Regions from separate parts of the Streptomyces sp. NPDC026538 genome, predicted to be linked through region 2. Evidence: riboswitches for the same ligand, from Rfam matches in the RefSeq annotation. Region 2 holds a riboswitch; each other region holds the start of a gene.
The links. A riboswitch is a leader RNA that binds a small molecule or an ion and turns the genes downstream of it on or off. The one in region 2 is predicted to bind S-adenosylmethionine.
Positions count from the first base shown of each region.

Region 1: it holds a riboswitch for S-adenosylmethionine, as region 2 does, so the genes downstream of both, ACZ4N4_RS26300 (putative leader peptide) here and ACZ4N4_RS19415 (amino acid ABC transporter permease) in region 2, are expected to answer to the same signal.
Region 3: it holds a riboswitch for S-adenosylmethionine, as region 2 does, so the genes downstream of both, ACZ4N4_RS02070 (aminotransferase class V-fold PLP-dependent enzyme) here and ACZ4N4_RS19415 (amino acid ABC transporter permease) in region 2, are expected to answer to the same signal.

Region 1 is NZ_JBVHQG010000006.1:586,951-593,634, forward strand. Features, by position in the region: gene ACZ4N4_RS26265 (ABC transporter substrate-binding protein) at 1-169, opposite strand, end outside; gene ACZ4N4_RS26270 (ABC transporter ATP-binding protein) at 311-1,042, opposite strand; gene ACZ4N4_RS26275 (ABC transporter permease) at 1,039-1,941, opposite strand; gene ACZ4N4_RS26280 (hypothetical protein) at 1,938-2,174, opposite strand; gene ACZ4N4_RS26285 (DUF1684 domain-containing protein) at 2,888-3,709, shown strand; gene ACZ4N4_RS26290 (DUF427 domain-containing protein) at 3,817-4,632, opposite strand; gene ACZ4N4_RS26295 (hypothetical protein) at 4,655-4,789, opposite strand; SAM riboswitch class IV at 4,870-4,983, shown strand; gene ACZ4N4_RS26300 (putative leader peptide) at 5,019-5,135, shown strand; gene ACZ4N4_RS26305 (ABC transporter substrate-binding protein) at 5,380-6,684, shown strand, end outside.
Region 2 is NZ_JBVHQG010000004.1:538,510-545,193, forward strand. Features, by position in the region: gene ACZ4N4_RS19390 (LLM class flavin-dependent oxidoreductase) at 1-1,178, opposite strand, end outside; gene ACZ4N4_RS19395 (putative leader peptide) at 1,244-1,339, opposite strand; gene ACZ4N4_RS19400 (GNAT family N-acetyltransferase) at 1,383-1,928, opposite strand; gene ACZ4N4_RS19405 (transporter substrate-binding domain-containing protein) at 1,986-3,011, opposite strand; gene ACZ4N4_RS19410 (amino acid ABC transporter ATP-binding protein) at 3,075-3,869, opposite strand; gene ACZ4N4_RS19415 (amino acid ABC transporter permease) at 3,866-4,846, opposite strand; SAM riboswitch class IV at 5,249-5,360, opposite strand; gene ACZ4N4_RS19420 (glutathione S-transferase C-terminal domain-containing protein) at 5,438-6,310, opposite strand; gene ACZ4N4_RS19425 (putative leader peptide) at 6,511-6,642, opposite strand.
Region 3 is NZ_JBVHQG010000001.1:444,583-451,266, reverse strand. Features, by position in the region: gene qcrA (cytochrome bc1 complex Rieske iron-sulfur subunit) at 1-17, shown strand, start outside; gene qcrB (cytochrome bc1 complex cytochrome b subunit) at 14-1,651, shown strand; gene trpD (anthranilate phosphoribosyltransferase) at 1,784-2,848, shown strand; SAM riboswitch class IV at 2,949-3,065, shown strand; gene ACZ4N4_RS02070 (aminotransferase class V-fold PLP-dependent enzyme) at 3,210-4,571, shown strand; gene ACZ4N4_RS02065 (Lrp/AsnC family transcriptional regulator) at 4,708-4,989, opposite strand; gene ACZ4N4_RS02060 (rhomboid family intramembrane serine protease) at 4,986-5,729, opposite strand; gene ACZ4N4_RS02055 (hypothetical protein) at 5,882-6,121, shown strand; gene ACZ4N4_RS02050 (NYN domain-containing protein) at 6,162-6,684, shown strand, end outside.

The DNA.
Region 1 (6,684 bases), on a different contig from region 2:
CACCGATGGTGAACGTGTACTTCTTCCACTCGGGGTGGCTGTCGGCGCTCGAGCCGCTCACGTCGCTCAGCGGTGCCGCCGCCTCCGACTCCGTTCCGCACGCGGCGAGGGGCCCCGCGAGAGCGAGCAGGCCTAGGGCGCCGACGATTCGGGAGGATCTTGTGGGCATGGGTTCTCACGTGCTTTCTGTGCTGGGGCGGGAGGAAGCGGGGGCGGACGGCTCGTTCGGATGCAGCGAGCTCAGCCGAACTCCGCCGGACTCCGGCGGACTCAGCCGAAATCAGCCGGACTCGGTGGGATTCAGGCGGTTTCAGTGCGCGTTGGCGAGACCGAGGTCTTCCAGGAGCGCGGCGCGGATCTCCTCGCGGGCGACGCTCGCCTCGCGGTCGGCGGCCGACAGCTCGACGCGGTGCGAGGTGCCGATGCGTCCGTTGCTCATGACGACGACGCGGTCGGCCAGCGAGATCGCCTCGTCGACGTCGTGGGTGACGAGCAGCATGGCCGCGTGGTGCCTGCTACGCAGCGCCCGCACGAGGTCGTGCATGCGCAGCCGGGTGATCGCGTCGAGCGCCGCGAACGGCTCGTCGAGCAGCACGAGTTCCGGCTCCGAGACCAACGCCCTTGCCAGCGAGACCCGTTGGGCCTCGCCACCGGAGAGCTCCTTGGGCCATGCCCGCTCGCGGCCCGCGAGCCCGACCTCGGCGAGCACGTCGAGGGCCCGCTGGTCGGCGTCCGGTCCGTACAGGCCGAGGGTGACGTTGCTCAGTACCCGCTGCCACGGCAGCAGCCGGTCGGCCTGGAAGACGATCGCCCGCCTGGCCGGGACCTCCACCCGCCCCCCGTCGGGCCGGTCGAGACCGGCGAGCAGCCGCAGGAGGGTGCTCTTGCCGCAGCCTGACGGCCCCAGCAGGACGACCAGTTCCTCGTCGGCGATGGTGAGGTCCAGCTGATCCAGGACGACCCGGTCGCCGAACCGCCGGACGACCTTCTCCACGACTGCTCCGGTCCGCTGCCGGGGCTGTGTCCGAACGGTGGTGCTCATGACGCCTCATAACTGGGACGCCACCGCAGCAGCACCCGCTCGAGAACCCGGACGAACTGGTCGGCGAGCAGACCGAGGAGCGAGTAGATCACCAGCCCCACGAAGACCTGGTCGGTCTGCAGGTACGTCTGACCTTGCGTGATGAGGAAGCCGAGGCCCTTGTCGGCGTTGACCGTCTCGGCCGCGACCAGGCCCAGGACGCTGTACGCGAGCGAGAACCGCAGGCCCACCAGGAAGCCCGGCAGGGCGCCGGGCACCAGCACCCGCGTCACCAGCCGCCAGGTGCCCGCGCCCGTCGTCCGCGCCATCTCGATCAGCCGCTGGTCGACACCGCGGATCGCGGCGAAGAGGTTGACGTACATCGGGACGCCGGCACCGAACGAGATCAGCAGCACCTTCGTGAGCTCGTCGATGCCGAACCACACGATCATCAGCGGCAGTACCGCAAGCAGCGGGATCGTGTTGAGGATCTGCACGACGCCGTTGAACAGGTACTCGCCGCTGCGCAGCAGCCCGCCCAGTACCCCGCTGACGATGCCCACCGTCAGTCCGACGGCCAGGCCGATACCGGCGCGTTGCAGCGAGATGGCCAAGTCGGGTCCGAGGACACCCTGTTGCCACAGGTCGGCGGCGGACTTGACGATGGAGGTCGGCGCCGGAGCATAGGTCTTCCGCAGCGCTCCGGCCCTCGCGAGGATCTCCCAGGCGATGAGGATCACGACCGGAGTGGTGTAGATGCCCAGCGGCCAGCGCAGCCGCTCGCGGAGCGTGCGCAGCGGGGTCCGGCGGCGGGCGTGGCTCGGCAGGAAGACCTCGCGTCCGGGCGCGTTCGGCGTCTCTGCCGAGGTCTCCACGATCGCCGGGACGACGGCCGGCCTCTTGAGGCTGACCTCGGTCATGCCGCCACCTCCAGCACCTTGCTGTAGTGCGAGGCGTCGCCGACGAGTTGCTCACTGCGCCGCCCGTCGACGCTGGCGTTGTCGAGGTTCACGTCGGCGAACACGATCGCCTTGTGCTCGTCGAGGGCATGACGGAGCGCCGTGACCGTCGCGGGGTCGGCGGGCGCGGCAAGGTCGACGCCGTCGACGAGCGCGCCGATGCGGCCCGTGAGCTTGCGGATGGTCGGAGGCATGAGGAGGTCCCTCTCAAGGAATGGGGCGCACTGCCGGGTGCGGAGAGCCGGGGTGAACGGGTGACGGGCGGCGGTGAACGGCCACGAGGCCGGTAGTCGGTCCGGTCGCGAGCGGGGCCCGACGACCGCGCGAGGAGTACGAGGCGAAGGTCGGACGGTGCAGGGGAGGTCGTGCGACCGCACCGTTCGGCGCGCACCGCCCGCGGTGCCCTGGGGAGGTCCGCCCGGCCCGCACCACTGGCCCGGCCCGCACCACAGGCCCGGAGAAACCCTCGGCCGCAGCTGACGGCATACGGGGAGACCTGGAGCGGGAGGAGAACGCGGTCGTGCGGGGATGACGCGGTTCCTGACGGAGGACACCGCTGGGATGGAGGCTTCGCCCGGCCCCTTCCGGAAGTACGCCTTCGGCGCACGGCGGCCGCTGCCGAGAGCCGCTTGTGCGGATCAGCGACCTGCCTTCCGGATCAGCGAGACGCCTTCCGGATCAACGACAACAGAACGCGCTGGAGACGTGCGCCAGGTCGATGTGGCGCCTCCGGGTCAAATCCATACGCGGGGTCATGGAACGTGAGTTGAGCAGACGCCCACCCTGTCGGTCAATAAGTTCCGGACAGGTCTCACATTGCGGAAACGTGGAACTTCTCCTGGCGGGATGACGCGCGTCGGCCCGGCTGTTGTTCGAGAGACAGAACGCGCAGCTGGAGGGATCCGACATGACCGTTCAGGACGTCGACCGGGTGAGCTTCGTACAGGACTGGGAGGAGTGGCACCGGCAGAAGGAGGCGGTGCTGGCCGGCCCGCACGGGTTCCTCGCGATCACCGGTCTCCACTGGCTCGGCGACGAGCCCACCCGGTTCGAGGACGCGCCCGGTGCCTGGTCGAGCACCGCCGCCGGTGTGGTCGTCGCATTGGACGAGGGCGAGGAGGTTACCGTCGACGGGCAGGCCGTACGCGGCCGCCACGACTTCGGCGTCCTCCCCGAACGTGCCAGTGTGTACGTCGGCTGGGGCGACGCGGTGATCGAGGTCGCCAAGCGCGGCGGACACGACATCGTGCGGCCCCGCCACCCCGGCAACGCGCTGCGGACGGCGTTCACCGGGACACCTGCCTACGATCCCGACCCGCGCTGGGTGCTCTCCGGCCGCTTCCTGCCCTTCGGTACCCCGCGCCCGGTGACCGTGGGTGCCGCCGTCGAGGGTCTGGAGCACGTGTACGACTCCCCCGGCGAGGTCGAGTTCGAACTGGACGGCGCCGTGCACCGGCTCACCGCGTTCAACGGCGGGACGCCGGGAGCCCTGATGGTGCTGTTCACCGACAAGACCTCCGGCGTGACCACGTACGCGGCCAACCGCTCCCTCCGGATCGCCGCCCCCGACGCCGAGGGCAGGGTGACGATCGACTTCAACCGCGCCGCCAACCTGCCCTGCGCCTACACGGACCTGGCCACCTGCCCGCTGCCGCCGGCCGAGAACCGGCTGCCGGTCGCGATCGAGACGGGCGAGAAGCTCCCGCTGGAGCGCGGCGGCCGCCGCTGACGGAACCGCACGTCTCGCTGGCCCCCCGCCGCCGTAGCCGTGCTCCTCGGCCGGCGGCGGGGGCTGTCTGCGGGTGCCGGCCGCCTCGATCCCGCGGTCGTCTCTCGTCAGGTGCGCTGTTGCTCCGTGAGCGCCTTGGTGAAGTGTGTGACGGGGCGCTCCACCCGTTCCCCGTCGAGGGTGATGTCGACGGCCTCGTTGTAGAAGGCGAGGAGCCCCTGGACCGCGCCGACCGCGGGCAGCGGGTCCGGATAGCTCCAGACAACGTTGGGCGGGACGTCGGCCTCGCCGCGCCACGACCAGTACTCGGCGGTGCCCTTGTAGGGGCAGCCGGTGTGGTGGTCGGTGGCTTCGAGCAGGTCGAGGCGGACGTCCTCGCGCGGGACGTAGTAGCGGGTGGGCAGGCCGGTCTCGAAGAGCAGAACCGGCCGGCGGGTGTCCGCGACGACCGTGCCGGCGATCTCGACCACCAGGTGACGGCTGCTGGGGATGGCGTCCACCCGTTTGTGCGGGTCACGGGGGTGGATGAAGATCTCTTCCTCCTCCTCGTACCAGTGGTCCAGGCCCCGTCCGACGCGCCGGAACCACTCGAAGGCGATGTGGCCGGCCAGGTCGGCGGCCGGGAAGGTCCAGGCGGCGTTCTCCAGCAGCTCGCCGTCGACGTGGAGGTCGTAGAAGATCCACGAGCCGGTGTGGGTGCCGGCCGGGGGGTTCTTCGCGGGTCGGAGCAGGTCCTCGCGGACCTCCGCGCGCGGGAACGCGTACAGCGGTACGGGCACACCGGGCTCCCAGACGAGGACGGGATGGCGGCTGTCCACGATGGTGACGTCACCCTTACGGCCCCGCACCCAGCGCTCGCTCGGCTCCCACAGGAGCCCCTCGGGCGTGGTCCGCACGGCCTGCGCGGTGGGGAATGTGGTCATGACCGGCTCTCCTTCGGCTTGCTCACGCGGTGACTTCGGCGACGTGGGGGCGGTTCTCCCGCCAGGCGGCGAGCTGCTCGGGGCGGCCGAAGACCCGCAGGTACTCCTCGACGTTGCCACTCGCACGCTCCCACGCGTCCACCATGCGTCCCGGCACGTGACACGATCCCGTCTTCTCGAACAGGGCGCCGGTTGCGGCATTGACGTACGACAAAACCGATCCGTACGATCGCCAACGGCATTGAGTGTCAGCGTCAAGCCCTGGCTCGCTGACCGGCAACCCTCCCCCGCGGTGGGGTGCTCCAGGTGAAAGCCCGGCGGGGTCACCGACGACTCCCGCAAGCGCGTGGCCCCGTGACCGGGGCCGGAGACGAGGAGGGACCGGCATGCGACACAGCGATGACCCGGCTGCCTCCCCCGCCGACGCCACGGCGTACTCCCGGCTCTCGCGTCGGCGCCACATCGATCTGAAGCGCTCGACCAGCTGCCTCTGTCGGGTCTGACCGGCCCGCCTGCCGCCGGCTGACCCTCGTCACCGGCCCCGGCCCCTTCGCGCCGCCTTTCCCCCGCCACCGGTCCCCGGTGTCGTCCACCTGCCTCCGTTTGTCCTCCGTCTGCACAGCGCTTCCCCCGGCCGGCGCCGATCCGGCCGGGGCCGCACGCCTCTGCACGCCCTTGCACGGCCGTGCCTCGCGCCCCGAAGCCCGGCACCCCGTGCCGGGTGACACGAGTAGGAGAAAGCCCTCCGTGACTGCACTTGCGGATTTCAGACCCTCCCGATGGGCGCCCCTGGCCGCGCTCCTGACCACCAGCGTCCTGCTGACCGCGTGCGGTTCGGGCGACGACGGTTCCGGCGGCGGAAGCGGCCAGGCGAAGTCCGGCGGCACCCTGACCTTCGCGGTGGGATCCGACGCCGGTTGCGTGGATCCGCAGCAGGTCGGAAGCAACGACACCATCTACTCGGTGCGCCAGATCGTGGACTCCCTGACCGACCAGGACCCGAAGACCGGCAAGATCGTGCCGTGGCTCGCCAAGAGCTGGGACATCAGCGGCGACGCGACGACGTTCACGTTCCATCTGCGGCCGGGGGTCACCTTCAGCGACGGCTCGAAGCTGACCGCCCAGGTGGTCAAGGACAACTTCGACGCGGTGCCGGACCTCGGCGCCCTGGGCACCCTCGCGGAGGGCTACCTGAGCGGTGTCAAAAGCACCACCGTGGTCGACCCGCTCACCGTCAAGGTGTCCTTCAAGCAGCCCAACGCCCAATTCCTGCAGGCGACTTCGACCCACTCGCTGGGGATCGAGTCGTCGGCGAGCGTGAAGAGGTCCCCGCAGCAGAAGTGCAGTGACGGTGTGGTCGGCTCCGGGCCGTTCGTGCTGAAGCAGTACGTGCAGAACCAGTCGGTCACCCTGGCCAGGCGGGCCGGGTACGACTGGGGTTCCTCGCTGTGGTCGAAGAAGGGCGAGGCGTACCTGGACAAGCTGGTGTTCAAGGTCGTACCCGAGGCCGGGGTGCGAGCCGGCAGTCTGCAGTCCGGTCAGGTGGACGTGATCAGCAGCGTCGGCAAGGCCAACGAGGCGGCGCTCAAGGGCGGCCAGGTCGCCCTCCAGAGCCGGGCCAACCCCGGCGTGGTGTTCGGTCTGGGACTCAACAACTCGCGGCCCCTGCTGAAGGACACGAAGCTGCGCCAGGCGATCCTGGCCGCCGTCGACCGGAAGCAGATCGCCGACACCGTCTTCCCGACCGGCACCCAGCCGGCGACCAGCATCCTGGCGCACACCACGCCCGACTACACCGACCTCTCCACCGACCTCGCCTTCGACGCGGCCAAGGCCAAGTCCCTCCTGGATCAGGCCGGTTGGCAGGGCGGCGGCGACGGCGTCCGCACCAAGGACGGCAAGAAGCTGAGCCTGACCATCACCTGGTTCCCGAACGCGGCCACCAACCAGCCCGCGCTGGAGCTGGTCCAGCAGCAGCTCAAGGCCGTCGGGATCGACGTGGTGCTCAAGCAGCTCCCGGTCACCCAGTTCGCCACCACGCTCCAGTCGGGT
Region 2 (6,684 bases):
GCGAGCCCGAGCAGGCCGCGCAGGGTGTCGGCCTCGTAGGCGGTGCGGAAGCGGCCGCGGCGCTGGAGTTCGGGGACCAGGTCCGCGGTGATGCGCGGCAGGTCGTGGCCGAGGACGGCGGGCCGCAGCCGGAAGCCGGTGAGGCCTTCGGCGGCGAACTCCTCCAGAAGGTCGGCGAGTTCGGCCGCCGTTCCGGTGAAGATCCGGGCGTCGCTGGTGAAGGGGGAGCCGTCGAGGGCGTCGAGGCGTTCCTTGCGGGCGGCGGCCGCGGCCTGGTCGTCGTCCAGGAAGACCACGAGGTCACCGAAGACGTGCACGATGTCGTCGGCCCGGCCGGCGGTCTCCTGCTCGGCGCGGATCTCGGCGACGATGGCGCGGGCGTCGGCGCCGTCCCGCGGGGTGACGTAGCCGACGTCGGCCTGCCGGGCGATCAGCCGGTAGGGGACGGTCTGGTGGCCGAGGGCGGTGACGAGCGGCTGGCCCTGCGGCGGCCGCGGGGTGATGGAGGGGCCCTTGACGCTGAAGTGCCGGCCTTCGAAGTCGATGTAGTGCAGCTTGTCGCGGTCGATGAAGCGGCCGGTGGCCGCGTCCCGGATCTCGGCGTCGTCCTCCCAGCTGTCCCAGAGCCGGCGTACGGCCTCGACGTGGTCGGCGGCCTCGTCGAAGTGCTCGGCGAGCCGCTGCTGTCCGGCCGGCGACCGCAGCTGTGCGAGGTCGATCGGCGGGAAGGTACGGCGGCCGAAGTGGTCGGCCTCGTGCGGGCGGGCGGAGATCTGCACCCGAAGGCCGGCGCGGCCGGTGCTGACGTAGTCGAGGGTGGCGATCGCCTTGGAGATGTGGAACGGCTCGGTGTGGGTGGCGATCACCGTCGGCACCAGGCCGATGTGGCGGGACAACGGCGCGATCCGGGACGCGATCAGGACGGCGTCCAGCCGGCCGCGGACCTGGTCGGTGCGGCCGTCCAGTTCGCCGTAGTGCGAGGACTGCAGGCCGAGGCCGTCCTCGATGGTGACGAAGTCGAGGAGACCGCGCTCGGCCTCGGCGACCAGACCGGCCCAGTATCCGGCGGTGAACAGGTCGCGGGGGCGGGCGACCGGCTCGCGCCAGGACGCGGGGTGCCAGCCGGTACCGTCCAGGGCGACGGCGAGGTGCAGAGGGGAAGCGGGAGATGAGGACACAGGGGTGCCTTCCTGAAGGTCCGTACGAGGGCGCGCCGGAGAGGGGGCGCTGCGGGGACGACTGGTCAGGAACAACAGAGCGCGCCGGCCACGCGCTGGAGGTCGATGTGCGGCCGGGAGTGCAGGACGGTACGGCGGCTGGGGCTGAGGACACGTGTCACGTCCCGCACCTCCCCGCCTGCTCCGCGTACATCTCGTCGTGAGTCACAACAGACCGGGTTCGGTGGTTGTTCCCGGGCCGCGCGGCAGCAGGGTGCGGCCGCGCAGCCGCTCGGTGAAGCCGATCGACTCGTAGAGCCGGATCGCGTTCGCGTTGCCCGGGGCCGCGTGCGGGAACGGGGTGTCGCCGCGCTCCCGGATCCCGGCGGCGACCGCGCGGACGAGGCGGGTGGCAAGACCCCGGCCCCGGCGCTCCGGGTCGGTGCGGACGGTGCTGATCCCCGTCCAGCCGGGCGGTGCCTGCTCGACCGGCCTGATCTTCACGGTCGTTCCCGGGCCGACGAGCGTGCGCAGGTCGACCCGGGCGTCCGGGTCGGTGGCGTCGGCGAGGGCGGCATAGGCGTAGACGTCGTCGGGGTGACGGGCCGCCCGGGCGACCCTCCCCCGGCCTTCGGCCCGCACGCCCATCTCGCTTCGCTTCGCGAGGTGGGCGTGCGGGCCGGTGAGGGCCGACCGGACGGCGTTGTCGAGCGGGGACGTATCGGGTGCGAGCGGGGCCCCGCTTCCGTGGCGGTCGGTCTGGAGGGTCACGGAGGCGGGGTCCTTTCTCGCCTTGCGGGTGCTGCAGGGGTGCATATTGACGGTTGGTCAGGAGTTGTCGAGCGGCAGTCCGGGCGGGTTGACCTCGGACTTGGCGACGGCCTCGTTGGAGAGGTTGTAGGCCTTGAGCCACTCGGCGTACTGGCCGTTCTCGATCAGGTAGTTGATGGCGTCGGCGAGCGGCTTGGCGAGGCCGCTGTCCTTCTTCGCGGTGGCCGCGATCAGGCCCTGGAGGCTGCCGCCCGCGCCGGAGTAGGTGCCCGCGGTGCGGGTGGCGTTGGGCGTGTTCGCGGTCTGCCTGTTGTGGTACGCGATGCCGGGGTTGGGGCCGAGGTAGGCGTCGATCTTGCCGCTGTTGAGGGCCAGGTAGACGCTGTTGCTGTCCTGGTAGTACTTGACCGCGAGCTTCTTGCCCTCCTTGGCCAGCTTGGCCTTCCACTCCAGGAGGATCTTCTCCTGGTTGGTGCCGGCGCTGACGGAGACGGTCTTGCCGGCGAGGTTCTCGTAGTTCCCGCCGAAGTTCCAGGTGCTCTTCTTCGGAACGGTGAAGGCGAGGTTGTCCTGCCGGTAGGAGGCGAACTCGTACTTCTTCTTCCGCTCCTCGGTGTCGGTGATGTTGGAGAGGGCCACGTCGACCTTGCCGCTGTCGATGCCGACGAACATGTTCTCCCAGGTGAAGTTCTTCACCTCGGGTGTGAGGCCGAAGACCGCGGCGACCAGCCGGGCCAAATCGGGTTCGGAACCGGTGAGGGTCTTCTGGTCGCCGCCCACGTAGGCCAGCGGCGGGAACCCGGCGGGCAGGGCGCCCTCGCCGATGACGAGCTTGCCGCTCTTGCGGACGGCGGCGGGCAGTTCGGCGCTGATGGACTTGACCTCGGAGACCTTGATGGTGGTCTGCTGGGCGGCGCCGTTGGAGACCTGTCCGATGACGACCTCGCCGCTCTTGGCGCTGCCGGTCGTGGTGGCCGCGTCGCTGTCGCCCCCGCAGGCGGCGAGCCCGGTGGCGAGGGTCGCGACGGCGGTCGCCGTGGTGAGGCCGCGGATCAGGCTGCGTCGGGAGAGGAGCGTGGGCATGGCTGTCCTTCGTGTTCGAGCGAAAGGTGAGAGGTCGAGCGGGAAATGAAGGGGGGAGGCCGTTCAGAGGACCTTGCGCAGGAAGTCCCGGGTCCGTTCGTGCCGCGGATGGTCGAGGATCTCGGCGGGCGGGCCCTGTTCGACGATCTTTCCGCCGTCGATGAAGACGATCCGGTCGGCGACCTCGCGGGCGAAGCCGATCTCGTGGGTGACGATCACCAGGGTGGTGCCGCTGGACGCCAGGTCCTTGATGACCGCGAGGACCTCGCCGACCAGTTCGGGGTCGAGCGCGGAGGTCGGCTCGTCGAACAGGATGATCCCGGGGCGCAGCGCGAGGGCGCGGGCGATGGCGACGCGCTGCTGCTGACCGCCCGAGAGCTGGCGTGGATAGGCGCCGACGCGCTCGCCGAGGCCGACCCGTTCGAGGAGTTCCTTGGCCAGCCGCTGGGCCTCCGGCCTGGTCAGCTTTCCGGTGGCGACGGGGGCGGCCGCGACGTTGTCGAGGACCGTCAGGTGCGGGAACAGGTTGAAGTTCTGGAAGACGAAACCGATCCGGCTGCGCTGGGCCAGGATGGCGCGTTCGCTCAGTTCCTTGAGACCGTCGCCGTGGCGTTTGACACCGATCAGCTCGCCGCCGACGCTGACGTAGCCGGACTCGGGCTTCTCCAGGTGGTTGACGACCCGGAGCAGCGTGGACTTTCCGGAGCCGGACGGGCCGAGGACGACGGTGACCTCGCCGGGACGGACGGTCAGGTCGATGCCGTCGAGGACGCGGTGGGCGCCGTACGACTTGTGGACGTCGTGGATCTCCAGGGCGGCCGGCGCGATGTCCGGCGCCTTCTCCGGTGCGGTGGTCATACGGCGGCCTCCCGGCGTATCCGTTCCCGCAGGCCGGCCAGGCCGGTGCGGAGTCTTTGGAGGGGGGTCGGCGGCAGCGTGCGGGTGGCGCCGCGGGCGAAGTACCGCTCGACGTAGTACTGCACCACGGAGACGGCGCTGGTCAGGATCAGGTACCAGACGGTGGCGACGAGCAGCAGCGGCACGATGTCACCGGGGTAGGTGCTGCCCATGGACTGCACCGAGCCGAAGAGGTCGAGCAGCGAGACGTAGAACACCAGGGACGTGCTCTTGATCAGGCCGATGAGCTGGTTGACGTAATTCGGCACGATGGAGCGCAGGGCCTGCGGGAAGACGATCCGGGTGAACTGGTAGCCCTTGGGCAGGCCGAGCGCGGCGGCCGCCTCGTGCTGGCCCTGGTCGACGGAGAGGATGCCGCCGCGCACCACCTCGGAGGCGTAGGCCGCCTCGTTGAGGCTGAGGCCGATCACGGCGATGGCCATGTCGGTGGCGAGCTTCGACTCGTCGAAGGTGACGAAGGACGGACCGAAGGGAACACCCAGGCTGAGCGTCTTGTAGAGGGCGGAGAAGTTGTAGAGGAAGATCAGCAGGACGATCAGCGGGATCGAGCGGAACAGCCAGGTGTAGGTCCAGCTGACCGCCCGCAGCACCGGACTGCCGGAAAGCCTCGCGAGGGCGAGTACGACGCCGCCGAGCAGGCCAAGTACGGCGCTGAGCGCGGCGACTTCGAGGGTGACGACGAGCCCGTCGAGGATGGTGGGGCGCAGGAACCAGTAGCGGAAGCGGTCCCACTGGTAGAAGGGGTTGCTGGCCAGTCCGTGCACGAACTGCGCGACGAGCACCAGGACGACGGCGGTGGCGATCCACCGGCCGGGTCGGCGCAGTGGCTGAACTCGCTGGCTTTTCAGAGATTTTGACGGTGCGTCAGTGGGCGGTGGCGCCTCGGCCACGGACAGGACGCCTGGGGGTTCACTCATGGCGGGCTCCGGCGGAGTCGGACACCCCGGATCACACAGCCGGGGCCGCGGCACCGCACCGCGTCGGGACACGGCACAGGTGCGCGGGGGCGCGCGGGACACGGGATGGGGCGGACGGCTTCACACCGGGGCGGCCGGTGCTTCGACGAGGACGCTGGGACGCGAGGCTGCGGGAGCCGCGCTGCGGGCGAGGCGGAAAGGCCTGGTCAGACCCGACAGCGGGCGCGGCCCGGTGCGGTACACGCGCTACACAGGGCGCTGTTGACGCGGAGCAGGTCGACGGCGCGGTCGGCGACCAGCGGGCTCGGATACGGCTGTACGCAGCCCGGGGTGCGGCCCTCGGCCGACCTGGAAGCTGCGTACATGTCCCGTCACCTGTCACTGTTGTGGCGGCCCCTGGGGGCCTCGCGCTTACCGAACATCGTCATCCGGTCCGGTCGTCACCTGGGGCACCCCACCGCGGTGCGAGGGTTGCCGGTCAGCAAGCCAGGGCTTGATGCTGACGCTCTTGACCGTTCTGGTCCGTAAGTTAGGCAGCCGTCCGAACGAATGTCAACGCCTGTCCGACTGGCGAAACGGTTCGGAACGCTCTCACCTGCGTGAAGCGCCGGGAGCGTCCGCCGCATGGCCCGCCCAGTCCAGGATCTGGACGGCCGCGCCGGCGGCCTCCAGGCCCTGGCAACGGCCGTGGTGGCGGCGGGCGATGCCGTCGAGGTCCAGATGGGCGCCGAAGGCCGGGTGGGCGGCCAGCCGGCGGGCGTAGGCCCACAGCACCGGGTGGCCGGCGATGGCGTGCACGGCGGCGGCGTCCAGGTGGTTGCGGTGCACGGTGTCGAGTTGCACCAGGGACACCCACAACTCGACGTCCGCGGCCGTGAGTTGCCCGCCGACCAGGAACTCGGTGCCGGTCAGGCGGTGCTCCAGCTCGTCCAGGGCGGCCAGCAGCGTCTCGAGCGCCTCCGGGTCGCCGCCCTCCCGGCCGGCGTGCTGTGCCGCCTGTTCGATGTCCTCCGCGCAGAGCCGCTCGACCTCCTCGATCTCGGCCTCGGCACCGCACGGGTACAGCCGGACGCCGCCGTCGCCGAAGTGGCGGTCCAGGTCGCGCAGGATGTCCCGGCTGTGCGTGCTGACGATCCGGCCTGACCAGTCGTCACTGAGCACCGGCGCGAGGGCCGGACCCGAGTAGTGGTGGGCACTCGCCTCGTACAGCGGGCGCAGCGCCGAGTGGCTGCCGTCGGAACAGTCCGGGACGGCGGCCAGGAAGGTGACCGGACAACAGTCGTCGAGGGCCAGCAGGCTGTGGCCGACGGCGATGCGGAGGCCGTCGGGACAGGCGGTGGCGAGGTGGAGCCGGTAGCGGCGCGGCACGGCGTAGTGCCCGCTGCGGGCGTCCCGGCCGATGCGCCCGCGGAAGGCGGGGCCGGTGCGGACGGACGGAACGGCGGCGAGCGGAGTGATGGACATGCGTCTCCCCGGGGGTAGAGGCGCGCGGACGTACGCGCGGCGGAAGCGTTCGTCGGTGGGTGGGCGCTCGGTGGGCGGGCGCCCGAGGGCCGGACGCTCGGTGGGTGGGCGTTCGGCGGGTGCGGCCGGCTACGGGCGCCCGGCCGGTCATGGCCGGGCGGCGGGTACGGCCGGCGGCGGGTACGGCCGGCGGAGGGTGCTCAGCCGGTGCGGCTGATGGCGCTGCACACGCGCTGCAGGTCGATGTGCAGGCGGGAGGTGAGCAGCGGAACGGGGCAGGGCGTGCGGTTCCCTCGGCGCTGTCTGCCGGTGACCGTGCGCAGCCGACCCATCTTTCCCTACCTTTTCACTAGGATTCCCACCTGGAGTGTCGA
Region 3 (6,684 bases), on a different contig from region 2:
TCTGGGAGCGCGGATGAGCACTACGACCAACGACGAGACCCGCTCACGCGGGAAGGCACCGGCCGGCGAGCGCGTCGCCGACTGGGCCGACGGACGGCTCGGGATCTACTCCCTGGCCAAGTCCAACATGCGCAAGATCTTCCCCGACCACTGGTCGTTCATGTTGGGCGAAGTGTGCCTGTACAGCTTCATCATCATCATCCTCACGGGTGTGTACCTGACGCTGTTCTTCCACCCGTCGATGAACGAGGTGGTGTACCACGGCAGCTACGTCCCGCTCCAGGGACAGATGATGTCCGAGGCGTTCAACTCGACCCTGCACATCTCCTTCGACGTGCGCGGTGGTCTGCTCATCCGGCAGATCCACCACTGGGCCGCGCTGATCTTCCTCGCCGGCATGTTCGTGCACATGATGCGCGTGTTCTTCACCGGCGCGTTCCGCAAGCCGCGTGAGATCAACTGGCTGTTCGGCTTCCTGCTGTTCGTCCTCGGCATGTTCACCGGCTTCACCGGTTACTCGCTCCCGGACGACCTGCTCTCCGGCACCGGTGTCCGCTTCACCGAGGGTGCGATCCTGTCGATGCCGATCGTCGGCTCGTACATCTCGTTCTTCCTCTTCGGCGGGCAGTTCCCCGGCCACGACTTCGTCGCCCGGTTCTACTCGATCCACATCCTGCTGCTGCCGGGCATCATGCTCGGCCTGGTGGTGGGCCACCTGATCCTGGTCTTCTACCACAAGCACACGCAGTTCGCGGGTCCCGGAAAGTCCGAGAAGAACGTCGTCGGCATGCCGCTGCTGCCGGTCTACATGGCCAAGGCCGGAGGCTTCTTCTTCCTGGTCTTCGGTGTCATCGCGGTCATCGCGGCGACCACCCAGATCAACCCGATCTGGGCCATGGGCCCCTACCGTCCGGACCAGGTGTCCACCGGCGCCCAGCCCGACTGGTACATGGGCTTCGCCGAGGGTCTGATCCGTTACATGCCGGGCTGGGAGATCAACTTCTGGGGCCACACCCTGGTCCTGGGCGTCTTCATCCCGCTGGTCCTGTTCGGTGTGGTGCTGGGCGCGATCGCGCTCTACCCGTTCATCGAGTCCTGGGTCACCGGCGACAAGAGCGAGCACCACATCCTGGACCGGCCGCGCAACGCCCCGACCCGCACCGGCTTCGGTGTCGCCTGGGTGACCGTGTACATGATCGGCCTGGTCGGTGGTGGCAACGACCTCTTCGCCACCCACTTCCACCTGTCGATCAACGACGTGACCTGGTTCGTCCGGATCTTCTTCTTCGCCGGACCGGTGATCGCGTTCCTCGTCACCAAGCGGATCTGCCTCGGCCTGCAGCGCCGGGACCGCGAGAAGGTGCTGCACGGTCGTGAGACCGGCATCATCAAGCGGCTGCCGCACGGTGAGTTCATCGAGGTGCACGAGCCGCTCAGCCAGGAGCAGCTGCACACCCTCACGGCCCACCACCAGTACGAGCCGGCCGAGATCGGCGCGGCGGTGGACGAGAACGGTGTCGAGCGCAAGATCAAGGGCTCCGAGAAGCTCCGCGCCAAGCTGAGCAGCGCCTACTACGGCGAGGACAACCAGATCCCGAAGCCCACCGTCGAGGAGTACAAGGAGATCACGAGCGGCCACGGCCACCACTGATCGACCGCGTCGCCACGCCACGGTCGAAGGGCCCCCGTCCGGTGTACGGATGGGGGCCCTTCGCCGTGCCCGGGGCTGGATAGGGTAGGCCTGACACCGTTTTTTGCCGGTACGACGATCAGGAGCGGCCTTATGAGCGCTGTGACCCCCGCTGGAGGCGACATCGCGGCGGGCCGTTCCTGGCCCGAGGTGCTGAACGCGCTGCTCTACGGCCAGGACCAGAGCGCGGACGCGACGGCCTGGGCGATGGACCAGATCATGCGCGGCCAGGCGACCGACGCCCAGATCGCCGGCTTCGTCGTCGCCCTGCGGGCCAAGGGCGAGACGGTGGACGAGATCAACGGCCTGGTCCGCACGATGTACGCGCACGCCAACGTCATCGAGGTACCGGGCCGCACGGTCGACATCGTCGGCACCGGCGGTGACGGCGCCAAAACGGTGAACATCTCCACGATGTCGGCGCTGGTGGTGGCCGGCACCGGGGCGAAGGTCGTCAAGCACGGCAACCGGGCCGCGTCCTCCGCGTCCGGCGCCTCGGACGTGCTGGAGAAGCTCGGCGTCAACCTCGACCTGACCCCGCGGCGGGTGGCCGAGGTCGCCGAGGAGGCCGGCATCACCTTCTGCTTCGCCGTCAAGTTCCACCCGGCGCTGCGCCATGCCGGCGCGGCCCGCGGCCAGCTGGGCATCCGCACGGTGTTCAACATCCTCGGCCCGCTGACCAACCCCGCGCAGGTGCGGTCCCAGGCGGTCGGCGTCGCGGACCCGCGCATGGCACCGGTCGTCGCGGGCGTCTTCGCCGAGCGCGGCAACTCCTCCCTGGTCTTCCGCGGCGACGACGGCCTCGACGAACTGACGACCACCGCCACGTCCCACGTCTGGATCGTCCGCGACGGCAAGGTCACCGAGGAGACCTTCGACCCGCGGGACGCCGGCATCGAGCTGGTCCCGGTGGAGGCGCTGCGCGGCGGCGACCCGTCGTACAACGCGGAGGTCGCGCGCCGGCTGCTGGACGGCGAGACGGGCCCGGTCCGTGACGCGGTCCTGCTGAACTCGGCGGCGGCCCTGGTGGCCCTGGACCCGGGCACCGGAACGCTCGCCGAGCAGATCCGTGCCGGCATGGACAAGGCCGCGGAGTCGATCGACTCGGGCGCGGCCAAGCGGGTGCTGGAGCGCTGGGCGGCGGCCACCAACCGGTAGGCGCCCAACGGAAGAGAGCATGTGGCGCCGGCGCCCTCGGCAGTCCGTCATCCGGACAGGAGTTGCGCGCCGGCGATCACCTCATCTAGTTTTCCACTCAGGTCATGAGTGACAGTCATGAGGCCCCGGCCGACTGTCCGGCAACCCTCCGTCCGTGGCGGGGTGCCCCGGGTGAAGACCAGGCCGTAGGCAGCGAGGTCTGCGGCAAGCGCGGATCCCTCACGCTCTTCTGAATGAGCAAAGCCCAGGGATCCTGGTCATCGAGGGAGTCCCCCGTGAGCAAGCGAATGCGCTAGGGCGTCGAGCCCCCACTTCCGCGCACCCTTTTCCCTTTCTTCCTTCCTCTCACGGGAGTTCCGCCATGTCCGTCTCCACCGCCGCCTCCGCCCAGTCGGTTTGTGCTCCCCTGCCCGTTCTGGGGCGGGATGTCATCGTCCCGCTCGTCACCGGTGGCGAGGTCACCTACGCCGCCCTCGACTACGCGGCCAGCGCCCCCGCCCTCCAGCGTGTCTGGGACGACGTGGCCGCGTACGCGCCCTACTACGGCAGCGTCCACCGCGGCGCCGGCTACCTCTCCCAGCTCTCCACGGACCTCTTCGAGAACGCCCGCCGGACCGTCGCCGAGTTCCTCGACTGCCGTGAGGACGACCAGCTGGTCTTCACCCGCTCGACCACGGACTCCCTGAACCTCCTGGCCCGCGCCCTCCCGGCCGGCTGCCAGGTCTTCGTCTTCGAGACCGAGCACCACGCGAGCCTGCTGCCCTGGCAGGACGCCCGGGTCAGCTACCTCGACGCCCCGCGCACCCCGCGCCAGGCCGTGGAGACCCTGGAGAAGGCCCTCGCCGACCGTGACCCGCACGGCCCGGCCCTGGTCTGCGTCACCGGCGCCTCGAACGTCACCGGCGAGCTGTGGCCGGTCCGTGAGCTGGCCGCCGCCGCGCACGCGCACGGCGCCCGGATCGTCCTGGACGCGGCCCAGCTGGCCCCGCACCACCCGGTGAGCGTCCGCGAGCTGGACGTCGACTGGATCGCCTTCTCCGGCCACAAGCTGTACGCCCCCTTCGGCTCCGGCGTCCTGGCCGGCCGCGCCGACTGGCTGCGGGCGGCCGAGCCGTACCTCGCGGGCGGCGGCGCCAGCCGCAAGGTCACCCGGCGCGCGGACGGGGGAGTGGCCGTGGAGTGGCACGACAGCGCTGCGCGGCACGAGGCGGGCTCCCCGAACGTCATCGGCGCCTACTCGATCGCCGCCGCCTGCAAGGCGCTGACCGAGGCGGGCTTCGACACGCTGGTCGCCCGCGAGCGGCACCTGATCGCCAAGGTCCGGGAGGGCCTCGCCGAGGTGCCCGAGGTCCGTGTCCTGTCCCTCTTCGGCGACGACGCCCCCCGCGTGGGCGTGCTCTCCTTCGTGGTCGAGGGCTGGAACAGCTCCCACTTCGCCGCCGCCCTCTCCGCCGAGTACGGCATCGGCGTCCGCGACGGCCTCTTCTGCGCCCACCCGCTGGTCAGGACCCTGCTGGGCTCCGACCCCCAGACCCAGGGCGAGTGCGGGGCGCCGGAGGCGGCACCGGGCGAGAAGTCCCTCAACGCGATCCGGGTGAGCTTCGGGGCGGGGACGCCCGACGAGCACGTGGAGCGCTTCGCGAACGCCGTGAAGGAACTGGTTGCCCACGGCGCCAAGTGGACGTACCGCACGGAAGAAGGCCGCTGCGTCCCGGCGGTGTGATCAGCGCCCCGCAAGGGGCGCGGGGAACTGCGCGACCAGCCACGACGGACCCGCAGACGACCGCGGTGCGGGCCGGTGGGGGCTGAGCGCGCAGTTCCCCGCGCCCCTGACGGGGCGCTTGGGTGAACGGCGTCCGCTAGCTGTCCAGGCCGATGGCGAACGCGGCCTCCAGGTCGTGCTGGGAGTACGTGCGGAACGCGACGTGCGTGTCCGTGCCCTCCACGCCCTGGATCTTGCTGATCCGGCCCGGGATCACCTCGGCCAGATCCTCGTGCTCGCGCACCCGGACCATGGCGATCAGGTCGTACGTACCGGTGACGGAGAAGACCTCGCTGACGCTGTCCAGCGCGGCGATCTGTTCCGCGATCTCGGGGATCCGGTCCACGCTGGTCTTGATGAGGACGATCGCGGTGATCACGGCTGGTTCTCTCCCTCGGGTGCCGGAGCTGGGGCGGCCTTCACTTTAGTCCCACGGCCGTACCGCACCCACGCGTAGCCGACGCCGAGTCCGAAGCCGACCAGGTGGGCGAGGTAGGCCACGCCGGGGCCGGAGGGGGCCTGGTTCAGGGCGACCCACTGCAGGGCCGCCCAGAAGGGGAGCACCACCCAGGCCGGGAACCGCAGCGGAAGGAAGAAGAGGAACGGCAGAAGACTGGTCACGCGGGCGTTGGGGAACAGGTACAGGAACGCTCCGAGGACCGCCGAGATCGCCCCGGACGCCCCCACCAGCGACTGCTGGGACGTGGCGTTGGCGGCCGCGTAGCCGAGCAATGCGAGGTAGCCGCAGCCGATGTAGAAGAGGGTGAACTCGACGCGGCCCATCCGTTCCTCGGTCATCGCCCCGAAGACGAAGAGGAAGAGCATGTTGCCGAGCAGGTGCACCCAGCTGCCGTGGATGAACAGCGCCGTGGCCGGGGTGAGCACCTCCCGCGCCGGACCGTCGAACAGGTCGGCGGGGACCACCCCCCAGCGCCGGAAGTACGCGCGCTGGGCGGCCGCCAGGGCGTCCCCGGTGCCGTAGGACGGGGTGAAGCCGGACGCCGGGCCGAGCACGAAGATCAGGCAGCACACGGCGATCAGGGTGTACGTCATGGGCGCCGACGTCCCCCTCAGGCTCCGCAGCGTCCGGCCGGCCGTCGTGTTCCAGTTGCCGATCATGGACATAGAGCATGACGTAACGGGATGCACTGGTGCAGATCGCCTCGCCGCCCTGGACGGGGCGGCGTCGAGTACTCGCCAGGCCGTAGGGTAACGAGCCACACGCGTCGGGACGGCGCGTCACGGACACTAGAAGGAAGCGAACAGTCACGATGACGGTTCCCCTGCCGACCGCCACGACGCGGTGGCGCTGCACCCTCTGTGGCAACCTCACGAGGTTCGACGTGACCCGCTCGTCGAAGGTCGTGGAGTACGTGCACCTCGACCTGGCCGGTGAGCCCAAGGTCGAGGAGCGCGAGGTGGTCAGTGAGACCATCGAGTCGGTGCGCTGCCGCTGGTGCAACGCGGTGGACCAGGTGGAACTCGTGGACAGGCCGGGTGCCGACTCCTGAGACCGGGAGGCGGCCCCGCACAGGTGATGGGGTGTGACGGATGGTGGAGACCACAGGCGGGGGGCCGGGCGACGGCACCGCCGAGGTGCTTGACCGTCCGTTGCCCGACGGCGTGCGACGGCGTGTCGTGCAGATCGTGTCGGACGGCTTCGGCGGCCTGACCGTCGCCGAACTGCCGGCTCAACTGCGGCAGTACGCCCGGTTCGCCCCGAACCGGCGGGCCAAGTTCGCCGGCAACGCCATGGCGACCGCGCTGGAGACGGACACCCTTTTCCGGCAGCGGATCGGGGAGAAGCTCAGAGAGGCCCAGCCGGAACTCGCCGGCGCCCTCGACTCCGGCTCACCTCCCCCGGCCGCGGACCCGCTCGATGTGGCGGCCGCGGCCTACGTACTGCGCCCCACGGGCTGGGTGAAGCTGGTGGCGGCGGCCGGCGAGGAGGCCCAGCGGGCCGACGCCGAGCGCGCCGACGAGGAGAGCCGGGCCGAACTGGAGCGGCTGCGCGAGGAGCTGGACCGGGCCCGGGCGCAGACCCGTGCCGACACGGAGCGGCTGCGCGCCGAGC